One region of the Pseudomaricurvus sp. ABR4_320 genome, then DNA from elsewhere that is predicted to be linked to it. Evidence: riboswitches for the same ligand, from Rfam matches in the RefSeq annotation. Region 1 holds a riboswitch; the other holds the start of a gene.

Region 1 (7,814 bases):
CTTGCCCACCGCCATCAAACGTTGACGATTTTGCAAACGTTGAATGCCTCCCCACCGCTCTCCGCAGGCAACACCAATTTCCCATACAGCCAGAATCAACAGCCCCACCAAAACCCAAATCACCGGCTCCAGCAGCACACTGGTAATCCGATGCAGCAGATCCGCAGAATAACTACTGAGCAGCATAGATTACCCTCTTATTCCTTACATGCGTTTTCATTGCTTCTCCATCATTCGCCCCGGCAGATCGTCAAGTGGCTCGGCGCCCACGCCAAAATCCGAAGGCCAATAACGCCACCAAAACACAGCCCAAAAACCAGAGCATCGGCTGGGAATCCGCGGCCGAGTTATCGTCTGAATTTTCTTCCGAACGGGTGTTTTTTTCCTCTGATGGCTCTGCAACAGACGTCTCTTGGGCTGAAGGCTCTTTTCCGGATGCCCCTTGCGCTGAAGGCTCTTTACCAGATACCGCTTCCGCTGATGGCTCTTTACCAGATACACCTTGAGCTGAAGGCTCTGCGGTCAAATCTGCCGGTTGGCTCTCGGGTTTTACGGCCTCTGCGTTGAGCTCCTGAATATGGCTTGGCGCATCGTCAACGGGAGACTCCGGCAAGCGCGCTTGAGCCAATACAGCCGCCAGTGCTGTTGCCGTCTCCGCATCCACATTGGCTTTGACCAATTCGTACATTGGATGATCCGCGTGGGTGTGGCCACTGCCCGGGATACCGGCCGTCAGTATGTTGTCCGCAAACTGTTGAGATAACTGCTGAACAGTTTCCTCGTCGGCGTCCCAGAACCCCTTGTCAATGGCAACCAACATAATCGCCAGCATATTGGTTTGTACCTGCTGCTGGTAATCCTCGCTCAGGAATTCATCCAGTCCAAGATCCAAAGAATCATCAACGTAGACCGACTTCACTTCTTCCCAGACGCGATCATTGATGATGTGCGGACTGGTCACCTGCCAGCCCCACAGGTACTCCATAAATTCGCTGCCCATGGTTCGTGCACCGGCATAACCCTCTTCCATCAGCGGTTTGATCCACTGGGGATTGAGGTAGCGACTGCGCAGTTCACGCAACAAGGCATCCGGTAATTGATCGATACGAAGATTGGCATTATCGGCGTGATTAATCACTGAGCTTTGAGGCTGCTTACCGGACACAGATTCGACGGCCATATTTAAGCCACCCAAATAATCAAAGGCGTCGTTGTTATCCATAAGACCATAGAGGTGGCTTGCACGGCCCAAGTAGGTATCCGTTACACCCGCGAGCTGTTCGCGAAATAACGCCTGACTCGGTTCACCCGACAGGCCACTGCCGAAGACATGTCCCATACGTTGAATAAACACATCGGACAGTTCGTCGCGCTGATCCCAACTGCTGGAGCGTTCTGCCATGCGATTTATACCCGCGCCGTAGCTGCCCGGAGCTATCCCGAATACCCGCAGACTGGACTCACGCCCCAGTTCTTCGGCATTCATTTCTGGCTGTTCGGCGAGACGTCGGCTGGCCTCTGCCACCCAGTTGGCAGCGACCCGGTTACTGTCCAAGGATTCCTCGCCTCCGAGACGCTCACCGTCTAAAGGTCGCAGAGCGGCTTCCAGTGGAACAAATAGCGCGGGATAATCGCGTTTGATGACATCCGCACTGGCGTCCAGTGCCAGTAAGCTGGCCTTATCCAGCAACACCAAATGAGAGCCGTAGAGATCGCGAAACAGGCCCGAGGTGTTAAAGAGCACGTCCAATCGCCGAGGTTGCGTGTCGTCCAGGGGCAGGCGCTCTAAACCCTTGATAATGCCACGGCTATTCCAGACCGGACGCACCCCCAACAGCCGCATGCCAAAGGCGATCATCGCGCCTTCGTCCCTAACCGCATCGGAAGCCCACAAAATCACCGCCTGTTTACCCCCATCCGTTTCTGTCTCAATATGTTTTTCAAGAACAGCTTCCGCCAGTTGACTGCCAATGTCGTAACCCACTCGCGTAGGCAGCAAGCTGCCATCCAGAGAATGAAAGTTGCGCCCGGTGGGCAGGGCTTCCGGCGTACGGATCGGATCGTTACCTTTGCCGGGGGCAACGAAGCGACCCTCCAGGCCAGCCAGCAAGGCCGTCATTTCCTGGGATGGCGACTGTGCCAGATGAGTTCGCCACAGGGCCAATTCATCCGCATCTGGATCACTGCCCTGGGCCATTGACGCCAGCATGGTCTGCAGCGCGGCCTCATCCCAATCGCGACCAAAGGTGTGTAGCCCCAACGGCATAAAGCTCTCTTGCAATTTAGTGAGATAGTGGCCGGTTTCATGGAGAAGAAATTCGTCATCAATGGCATCGAAGCCGACGCCGCGTACGGTCAGCTCCTCATCCATACTGGCCACCAGCTCATCGCGCAAATCCAGATCGTCAATGGCACGCCGCAGGGATTCGATGGCTCGCTCCCGCGTTGATGGATCGGTTGCTGCCTCAGCGCTTTCGATCAGCTGCCGCAGTTGCAGCAGGTTGTCGTAGATTTCCGTGGCGGCAAGCGGCGGCGTTAGGTGATCAACCATCACCGCCAAACCACGACGTTTGGCTGCGGTCCCCTCACCCACACCGTCGACGATGTAGGGATAAACCCCCGGAAGATCTCCCGCGACAATGCTCGGATAGTCTTCTTCGGAAAGGCCAACACTGCGCTTGGGAAGGAATTCGTAGGTGGAGTGTCGTCCCAGATGAACCACCGCATCGGCTTTGAAAATCGACTGAATATATTGATAGAAGGCCAGATACTGGTGCGGCGGCGGAAATGACAGGTTTGCGTGCAACAGCTCTTCGTTAATTTCCCAGCCACGAGGCGGTTGAGGACCGATAAACACGTTGCCGAACGTCAGCCCGGGAATCAGCAGTTTGTTATCCCAGACCATTACCCGCCCTGGAGGCGCGCCCCAGCCGCGAATACCTTCGATCTGCATCGCCAACAGCGCATCACTTAACGCCCGGGCGTGAGACCAATCTGCGGTCTCTCCCAATGCAACCTTGTGCAGCTCTTCTGTGTAACTGTGTTCCAACTGATCGAGAAGATCGAGCGCTCGCTCGCGTCCCTCATGGCGCAGGCCATCGACAGCGTGATGTAAATCCGCGATGGTATTTTCTGAAAAGTGTTGCAGATGTTCGACGCGGCTTTGGCGATCCTGCACCGACGTTACATCCGTCAATGAAGCCACCGCTGCCTCCAGCTTGACTTCGAGCGCACCGAGCGGCCCGTTTTCCATTTCCGCCTGAACGGCAGCGGGCAATTCGTCAAACCAAGCTTGATAGTCCGCGGCAGCAATACCGGTGCCTGACTCAGCCATATCTGCCAGTGCGGTCGAATCTTCCGGGAGATTTACGCCTTTTGCCTGCAAAAGTTCGAGCAACTCTGCAGACGTTTTCGGCAGCTCTCCTGTTTTATAGCCCGCTTTCTGCATCGCCTGTAAAATTTCCAGCAGGCTGTCGGGAACATTCAGATTATCGGCACCGATGTTGTGTCTACCGGGAGGATGATTGTAATAAACAATGGCGACCCGCTTGTCGGCATTGTCTTTCTTCTGCAGCGCTAGCCAGCGCTCGATACGCTTAACTTGACGTTGCACTTCTGCCGTTTGCGGCGTGCTGACATGCAATGCGGCTCCAGTTTCACGATCTATCTCATCTTCCGAACTGAGCGCCACCACTTGCGGTTGGCTGACGCCCTGCAATTCGGGCATGGCAACCCGGTAATGCACACTGTCTTTCGGCATGCCCTCCGTCGATAACTGATAGTCTGCCAGACTCCATTTATCCAAACGAATGCCCTTGATGATCGGAACGCCCAACTCTTCAAATTGCCCTTTCACCGCTTCGCGGCCGTCGCCACCACCGATGACAAAGTCCTGCAATGCAACCACCGCCGTCGGTCGCTCCTGCAATGTCGGCTCGCTCATAATTGACAGAATGCTGTCAATCGCTTTAACGCTCGGCGCCCCCCAGTCGGCCATGACGGAGACACAGGCACCGCTTAACTGTTGGCAGTAAGCTCGGTGCAGCGCCCATTCCCCACCGAGATCGCCGGTGTTGTGATCGACAATCCAGACAATCGACTCGGCGTCCTGTAACTCATTGAGCAAATCCGATTGAGAGAGCCAGGTTTCCTGACCATTGCTATGCAGCGCAAATCGCAATGGCGCCACGTCTTCCGGTGGTGCGACATTCTCTACGCCCGATAATACAGACAGCATGCGCTCGACATTGGCGACATTGCGGTTAAGCCAATAGGCGCGCAACCGCAGCCAATCGCGGTATTCCGGCCATTCAGCTACCACCGCAGCGAGTCTGTCTGGATTCCCGACATCGGAGGACTCACTGATGAGAGCTTCTGGCAAGCCATTCGGATACGACTTGCCTTGCGAATCCGTCGAGAGCCGATCCAATCGGTGATCGCTGTGCAAAACGACACGGTACTGTTTTTCGGGATAACGCATCTGCAGCAAACGCTCGATGGGCTCACCGAAGACGCCGAAAAACGCGACTGTGTCACTGGTATCCAGCAACTGCTGAAATTCACTCTGTGCCATCAGCTGCAACTGAGTCACACTGCGAATTTGAAACTGTATATCCGCTGAGCCATCTATGACGCGATGCGCACCGGCGACGATCGGAGCCAAAGACCGATCAGACACCACAACCAGCGTCTGGCGCGCGTCGGCAAAATGAGAAAAACATACGATAAAAGCGATGACTAGCCAGCGGCAGGCAGACGAAGGCCGAGCGCGACTGGCCCGGAGCAAATCAGGCAGCATGAGAGAAACTCTGTAAGTCTATGGGTCGTGCGCAGTTAACTGCACCTTAGAAAAAACCTGACACCCCGTCGGGTAATTTCATCAATGACAGGCCGGTCTCCGGGCTGACAGCGAGCTGTAAGAAATCCAAAATCGCTGACAACAGCAAGCGTTGGGGATAGTTACCGCATTTTTCTCTCGACCTTCCCATGCCATTTTTTGACACAGTGGTTGCGACCATCAGGGCGATAGCGCGTGAGAGACACTGATTTACCGTTGCGGGGGCAGCGCAGGAATCATCACATTAAGCGAAATCACCTGCTTCCCGTTTCATCTGCAAAACGTGAGGTCATGCAGACACCTGAAGCGCACGATAATACCCGCCAGATTGCCTGAGTCAAATACGCCAGCACTATTTGGCGCAAACAACCCATTTACAATGCTAATGATAATTCTTATCATTAGCATTGTCATACCCACAGACAGCCAAGCTCAGAGAGATGACCATACCAAATCAGCACCAGGCTACGTCGTTAAACGTACTAAGAACCATGGTTCGCAACGCCGAGGAACCGGACAACCCGCACCTGCTGGGAAAGTGGCTCTCAACGGAAAACGAGCGTGTTCGTAAAGCTGATCCTACCACCCGTCGGCAATCCCACATCCACCAATTTCAACTCATGCTGGATGTGGTTGCCGACGAATTATTGCCTTCCCAATGGCGCTGCCTTTGTCTGGACAACATACACAGGCCCTTATGTGCACTGCGACGCGCCACCGAAGGGGCTGACGCCGATTCACTGATACGAGAGCTTTTGCATGAACTTGCCGTGACCTGTAGCTATACCGGCCACAGCCTCAGGCAATAGAAACATCGACAGTGAGCGACTGATACGAACCTATTCCCCCAACAGACTCAGGCCGCAAGCGCCTTCTAGGAGTAAAACATGAGTGACATCCGCATCGAAAAAGACAGCATGGGCGAACTCGAAGTCCCGGCCGATGCTCTCTACGCTGCTCAGACACAACGCGCCATCAACAATTTTCCCATCAGCGGTGAGGCGATGCCCGCAGCCTTCCTGCGTGCACTGCTGCTGGCAAAACGTGCCGCCGCTACCGCGAATGCGCGCCTGGATATGATTCCCGGAGACATGGCGAGCGCCATCTGCAACGCCGTAGACACGCTTTTAGAGGGAGACTTTCGTCAGCATTTTCCCGTCGATGTGTACCAGACAGGCTCGGGCACCAGCACCAATATGAACGCCAACGAAGTGCTGGCAACGTTAGCGAGCCGCCAATACGACAGCCCTGTTGGCGCCAATGACCATGTCAACTGCGGCCAGAGCAGTAACGACATTATCCCATCGACAATTCACATCAGTGCCGCCCTGGAAATTCACGAACGATTGCTGCCAGCTCTGGAAACGCTGGAGAGTACGATTCGCACCAAGGCACACAGCGTGCAGGATCATATTAAGACCGGGCGTACCCATCTCATGGATGCCATGCCCGTGCGCATGAGTCAGAGCTTGAATGCGTGGGCTGATCAACTCGCGCAAAACGTCCGCACCCTACGACAGCAACTACCGGCACTGCAGTCACTCGCACAGGGTGGCACGGCAGTAGGCACAGGAATCAACGCCCACCCGGAGTTTGCCTATGAATTTTGTCGCGCACTCAGTGATGCCACCCACATTCAGTTCGTGCCAGCGGCAAACTTTTTTACCCATATTGGCTCCCAGGATATCGCAGTTTCTGTCTCCGGACAGCTGAAAACCACGGCGGTTTCCATCATGAAAATCGCCAACGATTTACGCTGGATGAACTCCGGGCCGCTGACGGGCCTTGGAGAAATCGAATTGCAGGCGCTGCAACCAGGCTCGTCCATCATGCCGGGGAAAGTGAATCCTGTTATTCCCGAAGCTGCGGCCATGGTCGCGGCACAAGTAATTGGTAACGACACCGCCATCACGGTTGCGGGCCAATCCGGCAATTTTGAGCTGAATGTCATGCTGCCACTGGTTGCCAAAAATCTGCTGAGCAGCATTGAACTGCTCACTAATATCTGCCCGCTGCTGGGCGAGAAAGCCATTGCCAGCTTTACCGTGAAAGAAGAAAAACTCCAGGAAGGACTGGCTCGCAATCCCATCCTGGTGACGGCGCTCAATCCCATTATTGGTTATTTGAAAGCGGCGGCAATTGCCAAGTCTGCCTATCAACAAGGACGCCCCATTATCGATGTCGCAGAGGAAGAAACCGACCTCAGCCGCGAAGAACTCGAACGCTTGCTGGATCCTAAAAAGCTGACGGAAGGCGGACTGCAAGGGTAATTCTCATTGGCTAACATTTGGGCCGACAACGCCCTTTAAGCAACACTACTGGTGGCCAATTGTCTTTCGGCTCTAGCCGACTGGCCACCAGATATTCTCTTCAGCGATAAACTAGCGTACCTATTCGACGTAGCGTTGATATGGCGCAAATAAATGCACATGATAATAATTTTTATTTGCGCATAACGGTTTGTTATCGGTATAGTAAGCCGTCTTAGGTCGGCGAAGCTTGGCGTAAAAATCATTATTAATGGTTAGCATGCCACTCGATATGCCGTATACGACCTTCTGACATTTTAACCCTGGCCAAGACGACACGCCTGTTAGAGCTTCGCCAGAGAAACCTATCCGCATGGACTGTGGTATCCGTTGTGCCTCTACTCGTCATCGATTGTATTGCGTCATTGCTTGCGCTCGTGAGCAGCGTTGTCTTTTATCTGGGCTGCCCCAATCAGCAGTGGCTACCGAAACGCCCTCTGCCATTTGCTCCCGCTGCGATAGTAAGCCTGATCATAGCCGCACTTAGTGGCTGGCTGTTTTCCTTTCACTTGTCGGCAATTTCCTCCGTGTTCGCCGTCATCACGTTGATAATGCTGTTACTTGGCCTGCTCCCCTTCGTCAGCCCACTGTCACAACCGGCCAACAACATCGCCAAAAAAAGTGGACTGGTAAAATCGGAGTCAGCAGGACGCTACCGTCCCCGCTGG
Region 2 (7,814 bases), 170 kb from region 1:
CCTGCTCTGAGCTCTGAGCAAGAAAATACCAATCGCAGGCTTTACCCGCGTAATAGACGGCCGGATGACTCCAGTGATAATCCATTTTAGGACTGGGCGCATTACAGGCTTCCAAATAAGCGCTGTGGACATCGGGTAATCCATGCAGCTCTGGTGTGCCACGACAATACTTGATCATCCGGTTGAGTACCGGCAGATATTCGGATTCTTCAATCGCTTTGCGCGCTGCTCTCAATATGACCTCTGGCGTAAATTCGCGCAGTGTTTCCAGCCACAGGCGCTTGGCCTGATTCAGTGATTCCAGGTTTGGGTAGGCGCTGAAATATTGATTGTGGTAATTGACCCGAAATAATTCGAAGACCTGATTGAGCGTATCGATCAGCTCGTCGCTGGCAGGGGCACGCTGTTGGCGTTGGCCATCAGCCGGCCCAGCTGCGGTCGCTGAGTTGTTCGGCGATCGAGCGATCTTTGGTTCGATCTGATTGAGGATGTCGTTGCTGTCCTTCATGGGTGGATCCCGCGGTCATGGGCAGCGCATGGCGTCTCGCCCAATGATATTTAACGTGTTGCAGAAATTTTGTGTTCCAGGAGCTGTAGACCTGGTTGCTGTCACGCCAGAAAAGCACAAATTCTGGCACTAGGCTGACGGCGTATTGGCTGTCGATGTTTGCCAGGGCTAAGATGTCCATGACATCGCCATTGGGCTGCCAATTCTCCGGAATACGCCGGGGCTCGGTATCATGTTCCAAAGCGGAGGCAAATCGGGCCCACTGGCGCCGTACGTGCTGAATAAATTTGGTATTCCAGGTGCGCGATTTCTCCCCTCGTTCAGACCAGTAGAGCACAAACTCCGGGATCGCGTCTTCGACAAATTGAGCGTTGATGCCCGCATGTTTGGTCAGCACTTCCATAGCATCCCAACTTGGGCGCCAGTCGTTGGCAATGCTGGCTTCCTGATCTTTGCGAACCTGAAAGCGTTCGCGTTGGCGCCACTGGTAGATGACGTGCTGCAAAAACTTGGCGCCCCAAGAGCGATGATGTTCGCCACTCTCGCGCCAGTAGGTCACAAACTCCGGGATCTGTGAACGAATGAAATCGTCAGAGATATTGTGCTGCCGAATACGGGCGATGACCTCGCTATCGGGACGCCACTGGGGGCTGATGGCGGTAGCGCCTACCGTCGTGCCATCCATGGATGGTTCTGACGTTGCGACAGCCGGTTCCGGTGTAGCTTCCCGCACCGGTTCACTGGACCCTGTCTGACTGACATTAAACGCAAAAATAAACTGATTTGATTCTGCAAAGGGCGCCGAGCGCAGCAGAATTAACCCTTGGGCGCGCAGAGATTGGCTGATCCGGCTGATGTCGTGGCGATCCCAAAAGGGTAGGCGTTGTTCGACAGCATCGGGTGGTAGCTGAAACCATTGATAGCCACCGCTGACGTCGGGCGCGAGGGCGCAGGTAAGTTCATCCATGGCTGCGACCAGTGTTGCCTCTTCAAGGCCGATGGTTGCTGCCAGGGATGGAATGATGAGCAGGGGGCGTTCAGGTAAAAGAGATGCAGTCATGACTGTGAGTTTAACAGAATTTTGGGCGTCGTCGGAGGAAATGTCTCCCTTCAAAATGAGCGCAAATTGATCAGCTTTTAGGGGCGAGCTCTGGTTGCACTGCCATGACGTAGCCATAAGCCAATGGCTGCCAAAGGACTTTGCAGATTCCAAGTCGCTGAACGACAATAGTTTGTCATAAGCGAATGGGAAGGCCTTCCCGAAATAAACAGACTGCTGTCGTATGAGAGTTATAACCTATGGCAAAAAGTAAAACCGCGTTCGTTTGCAGCGATTGTGGGGCAGATTACAGTAAATGGCAGGGGCAGTGTGCGGAATGCGGCGCTTGGAACACTCTCCAGGAGGTTCGCCTTGGGAGTACACCCAGAGCAGCGGCCAGTGGCGGAAGCGGCCGTTTTAGTGGTTACGCAGGTCAGAAAGAGAATCGCGTACAAACCCTGGCAGAAATCAGTCTGGAGGATCTGCCAAGGTTCAGTGCGGGATCCGGCGAGTTTGATCGGGTTCTCGGCGGCGGTCTGGTGCCGGGATCCGTGGTATTAATCGGTGGGCATCCGGGTGCGGGAAAATCGACCCTTCTGCTGCAAACCATGTGTCACATCGCCAGCAGTCGTCCCACACTTTACTGTACCGGGGAAGAGTCACTGCAGCAGGTGGCGATGCGGGCCAGGAGACTTTCGTTACCGTTAGGAGACTTGAAGCTGGTGTCTGAAACCAGTGTCGAAACCCTGATCGGTGTCGCCGAACAAATGAAGCCCGAGGTATTAGTGGTGGATTCGATTCAGGTGATGTATCTCGCTGATATTCAGTCGGCGCCAGGGTCGGTATCCCAAGTGAGAGAAAGTGCGGCGTTTTTGACCCGCTTTGCCAAGCAGACGGGGACGGTGGTGTTGCTGGTCGGTCATGTCACCAAAGACGGCTCACTGGCTGGCCCGAAAGTACTGGAGCACATGATCGATTGCTCCATGTTGTTGGAAGGAGATCACGACTCGCGGTTTCGAACTCTGCGCGGCAGTAAGAACCGCTTTGGTGCCGTCAATGAATTGGGTGTTTTTGCGATGACCGAAGGCGGGTTGCGAGAGGTCAGCAATCCGTCGGCAATCTTTTTGCAGCGTTCAGAGCTGGTCGCCGCCGGTTCTGTGGTGATGGTGGTGTGGGAGGGCACACGGCCTCTGTTGGTGGAAATTCAGGCGCTGGTGGACGACAGTCATGGCGGCAGTCCGCGCCGAGTGGCGGTGGGGCTTGATCAGAACCGTTTAAATATGTTGCTGGCGGTACTGCATCGTCATGGCGGTTTGTTTGTCGGCGACCAGGATGTCTTTATCAATGTTGTCGGTGGCGTTCGAGTCATGGAAACCAGCGCCGATTTGGCGCTTTTGCTTGCGGTGGTATCCAGCTTTCGTGATCGTCCCCTAGACCCTCAATTGGTCGCCTTTGGCGAGGTGGGTTTGTCTGGAGAGATTCGCCCGGTACCCAGCGGCCAAGAGCGCTTGCGTGAAGCTGCCAAACACGGTTTCAAAACGGCCATCGTTCCCGCGTCCAACAAACCCAGAGAGGCGCTACCCGGCCTGACTGTAATTGCGGTTAAAACGCTGCAAGAGGCACTGGATGCGATTTCGTCTGACTAGCGTGAGCTGGCGCTTGGAATTGTCTAAGGTGTTGAATCAGAAATCGTCCAGCAAAGTACGCAATCGGTGCTGGTCGTCGATGTCTATGGCGCGACAGGTAATGCCGATCATTTGTCCCTCGCGGTGGGACACCTGGCCCTTGAGGAGGAGTGGTGGGCCTTCTGCGAGCAGCAGTTCAAGTTCGATGGGCTCGTCCCGGCGTAGGGAGCTGGGTGAGGACATTTCCACAAGCCCACCGTGAAAGGATAAATCGACGACACGGCAGCGCCAGCGCATGCCGCGTCTGAGAAGGTTAGCGCGCAGAGTGAGTGGGCACCGGGGAAAGCAGCGTCGATCTTGGCGACCACGAAATGAGTTGGGCAAAATCCGTCCTTTAATGCAATCGGTGTTTGACGGCCATCTCCTGATATTCCTCCAGGATCTGATCACTGTTGCCCAGATTCAATTCCAGTAAACGGCGTAAATGGCGGCCGCTGTCTAAATCCAGACAGTCGTATTCCATGGCCCAGGCACTGCCGTCCCAGCGTCTGAGCGTGGCGGCCACCTTGATATCCAAACCGGAAGAAAGGTGCAGGGTCGCGAGCACTCTGTCGCCAGGATGCAAGCCTCCCTTTTCGAGTTGACCAATGCGCAGGCTGGCCAGGGAGATGTCCTGCAGCTCGCCAGCCCAGCGCTGGCCGCCACGGCGTATCTCTGAGGCGCAGTGGAATTCGATGCGGCTGAACAAACGGCGATCTTGATGGCGGTTCTGGAACTGATGCATGGGAAATCTCTCCTATCTCAGTAACGTCAGCGGGGTAGAGCAGTGGTCTTTTCAGTGTAGAAAACCATCTCGCAGTCTGCTGCATTTCTTGACTGTTTGATGCGCTGGCGCTAGTCTCCCGGCTTTCGACAGGTGCCAATCCTCATTTGGATGGGTTAAACGGGAAGACTGGTGCGCCAGTGCGGTATCAACCGCCTGCAACTCCAGCGCTGCCCCCGCAACGGTAATTTTCTGTGCGCCATACCGGCGGTTGTAAGAAGAGAGCCCGACACCGGCCAGTTGGAAATACGCCTCGTGCTCCAGGCATGCCAAAAGCTGAGGTGCTCAACGATGAAGCGGAGGGCTTTATCTGTGGAAAATAGGCAGTGAATACGCCTGTTTCATCTCTCTGGTGACTCCACGTTTTACCCTCCCTCAATCCCCCTTTAGCTGGAAGACGGATCTTTCCGTTTATTCCAAAGTCGATTGAGGACTACCATGATAAACCGAATTTCCCTGCCGGCCGTGTGTTGGGCATTGGGTGTTTTGACTCCTGTGTCGGCGTTTGCCGAAACACCCTATTCTGAAGAAGTAATGACATCGGCACATCGATTGCCCATTCCCGCTTATCGACTGGGTGCCTCGGTCAGCGACTTGTCTGAGCAGCAAATCGAAGCCCGTGGCCAATTGAACGTGGCAGATCTCATGCGATCCATGCCGGGGATTGCTGTCAGCAACAACGGTGGGGCAGGTAAATCAACGTCATTGCGGATTCGTGGTGAAGAAGACTACCGTACCGTTGTCTATCTCGACGGTGTAAAAATGTCGGATCCCAGTGCGACGCAGGTATCACCTCGCCTGCAGCATATGCTCACCTGTGGTTTGGAGCGCATCGAAGTGTTGCGCGGCCCCCAGGGTATGATGTACGGCGCCGATGCCGGTGGCGTTGTCAATCTCTACAGTAAATCGCCCGAAGCGGGTTTTGCCAGTGACCTGAGCGCCGAAACCGGACGCTATGGCACCACGGAATTTTGCGGTAATGCGCGGGGTATCAGTGGGCCTGTCAGCTATTCGCTATCGGCGGCAGATTTTTCCACCGATGGTTATAACACCCGCAGTGATGATGTCATTGTCGCGGATGATGATGGCTACGAAAACACAACGTTTCATGGTGATGTTTCGGTACAGCTGGCCGAGGGCATGAGTCTGCGGGCAGTGGGTCGCCATGTGGAAGGGGAAAACGAATACGACAGCGGTGCGACGTCGACGGATCGGGAAGACGAGTTCGATCAGAACTTTGGCCGTTTGGCGTTTAATATGGATCGCGGCCAGTTCACCAACAGGCTGGGTGTTGCCCGTAATCGTGTCGTTAGGCACTACTACCAGGATGGCGAACTCAGCTCATCGACGCCCAAGTATCTGTCGTTATTGGATCAGGCCAATTATCTCGGTAGCTATCGTCTGGACAGTGGCGACTACTTGATTTATGGGGCAGATTACGAACAGCAGCGCGATGAACTCAACGAGACTGAACAGGATCAGGTCGGTGCTTATGTTGAATGGCAGGGGCATCTGGGGGAGAATTTTTATTACAGCACCGGAGTGCGTCACGATGACAATGATGTCTTCGGTGAGCACACCAGTGTGCGCTTGACCGCTGCCCATATTACGGACCTAAAAAACGGCGATCGCCTTAAGCTTAAATCCAGCTACGGCACCGGCTTCAGAGCGCCTAGCCTCTACGAGCAGTGGTACAACACGCGCTCGGGATATGCCTTTGGAGAGGCGGCAGAAACCGAGTTGGCAGAAGAAAAAAGCCAGGGTGTTGATGCCGGCATCGTATACATCATGAACGATCGGCATCAGTTTGAAGTCGTCTTGTTTTGGCAGGAAATTGAGGATGAAATCTCTTTTGATGTTGAAGGTTTCAGTGGTTACCTGCAATACGAGGGAACGAGCCAATCTCGCGGTGTTGAGTTAAACATGGAAACTGCCCTCACCGACAACCTTCAGGTGTACGCTAACGCCACCTTTAATGAAACTGAGACTTCCGAAGGGGAGCAGCGGCCACGACGCCCAAGGGAATACTTTAATGTTGGCGCTGAATGGTTTGTTTGGGATCGGCAATTGCGCATTAACGGCAATCTGCGTGGATCTTACGACAGCATCGATAATTCTGGCGTTGCCCTGGATGATTATGAAACCATGGATGCCACGGTTACCTGGTTTTATTCTCCGGCGATTGAGTTTTACGCTCGCGCTGAAAATCTATTCGATGCAAATTATGTTGAGATCACCAATTACAATACTTCCGGTGCCGCGTTTTATGCCGGCGCCCGTTTCAGCTTTTAACGCCAGAATCCATTCAATGGATTGCGTCTGAGTGAGGAGAATTACTGCACCCAGTTTGGTGACAGGGCTTATGGTTCTGTTGCCCATTGCCATCGTTGCGGGCCTGGTTTTAGGCCCTCAAATCATCACCCCGTTTGGTGGCGATGAAAGTGGCTCTTGGGTGAGTGATCGTATGATTCTGGAGCAGCTGCGCCTGCCTCGCGTTCTGTTATCAGCGCTTGTCGGTGCCAGCCTGGCCATGGCTGGCGTCATTATGCAGGGGCTGTTTCGTAATCCCCTGGCTGATCCAACATTGATCGGAGTCTCTGGAGGCGCCTCGGCAGGGGCCAGTCTGGCCATCGTGCTGGGGCCAACGTTGTTAACCGGGGGCTTTTTTCTGGGAACAACGCTGATTGCTCTCTGCAGTTTTTTCGGCGCGGCACTGGCTACGCTCTTGGTGTACTCGCTCGCCCGCAACAGCAATGGAACATCGGTTGCCACAATGCTGCTGGCGGGAATTGCCATCAATTCGTTGGCGGCCGCACTCAATAAATTCTTCAGTTTTATTGCAGATAACCAGATGCTGCGACAGATCAGCCTTTGGGAAATGGGCAGCTTGGCCGGTGCGACCTGGCAGAAGGTTGGATTATCCGCAGTGCTCTTAGGCAGCATACTGTTATTAAGCCCGGTGTTTGCCCGCACGTTGAACGCTTTTTTGCTGGGCGAGAGCGAAGCCAGACACCTCGGCGTACCCGTGGCAAAAGTGAAAAAGCAGATGATTGTTTTGGTGGCGCTGGTGGTCGGACTGTGTGTGGCGATGGCCGGCACTATTGCCTTTGTCGGTCTGGTGGTTCCCCATATTGTGCGCTTGGCGATAGGCCCGGATCACCGGTATTTAATTCCCTGTTCCGCATTGGCCGGTGCGTCGCTGTTGGTATTGGCCGATGCGGCATCCCGCTATTTGATGGCGCCGGGAGAGATTCCTATCGGCATTTTAACCTCGCTGTTGGGAGCGCCGTTCTTTCTATCGCTGTTGCGTCGTCAGCGGCTGTTGGGGAACTTCTGATGCTGGAGATTGTTGGAGCTTCCGTCACGTTGGGCAATATTGCCGTACTTAGGGACATTCAGCTGCAGGTGGCGCCCGGAGAAATCTGCGCGCTGTTAGGCCCGAACGGTTCCGGCAAGTCGACCTTGTTGAAGCTCGCCAGTGGCGATTTTCAGCACTATGGAGGCGAGGTCCGATTAAATGGGCGCGTGCTGTCGACCTATCAATCCGAAGATCGAGCCAGGCACCTGGCTGTGTTGCCACAACACAGTGATCTGCGTTTCGCATTTACCGTAGAAGAAGTGGTCGCCATGGGGCGTATGCCCCATGCTACGGGGCAGCCGATCGATGGCGAGATCGTCAGCGCAGCACTGGAGGCTATGGATGTCAGCTATCTGCGTCGGCAGTACTATACGCTTCTCTCCGGTGGCGAGAAGCAGCGTGTACAAATCGCCCGGGTAATGGCCCAAGTATGGCAGCGACAGGACGATGGTGACCGCCTA

Evidence for each region. A riboswitch is a leader RNA that binds a small molecule or an ion and turns the genes downstream of it on or off. The one in region 1 is predicted to bind cobalamin.
Region 2: another riboswitch for cobalamin. It lies ahead of ACXAFR_RS12670 (TonB-dependent receptor domain-containing protein); the one in region 1 lies ahead of ACXAFR_RS11910 (cobaltochelatase subunit CobN).

Annotation. Positions count from the first base shown of each region.
Region 1 covers NZ_JBSWVF010000005.1:92,058-99,871, forward strand. The annotation lists gene ACXAFR_RS11905 (MotA/TolQ/ExbB proton channel family protein) at 1-186, opposite strand, end outside; gene ACXAFR_RS11910 (cobaltochelatase subunit CobN) at 251-4,798, opposite strand; cobalamin riboswitch at 4,872-5,157, opposite strand; gene ACXAFR_RS11915 (hypothetical protein) at 5,278-5,646, shown strand; gene ACXAFR_RS11920 (class II fumarate hydratase) at 5,725-7,107, shown strand; gene ACXAFR_RS11925 (hypothetical protein) at 7,479-7,814, shown strand, end outside.
Region 2 covers NZ_JBSWVF010000005.1:264,112-271,925, reverse strand. The annotation lists gene ACXAFR_RS12695 (replication protein P) at 1-508, opposite strand, end outside; gene ACXAFR_RS12690 (DnaT-like ssDNA-binding domain-containing protein) at 420-1,568, opposite strand; gene radA (DNA repair protein RadA) at 1,808-3,193, shown strand; gene ACXAFR_RS12680 (PilZ domain-containing protein) at 3,230-3,556, opposite strand; gene ACXAFR_RS12675 (PilZ domain-containing protein) at 3,567-3,956, opposite strand; cobalamin riboswitch at 4,070-4,250, shown strand; gene ACXAFR_RS12670 (TonB-dependent receptor domain-containing protein) at 4,434-6,287, shown strand; gene ACXAFR_RS12665 (FecCD family ABC transporter permease) at 6,319-7,332, shown strand; gene ACXAFR_RS12660 (heme ABC transporter ATP-binding protein) at 7,332-7,814, shown strand, end outside.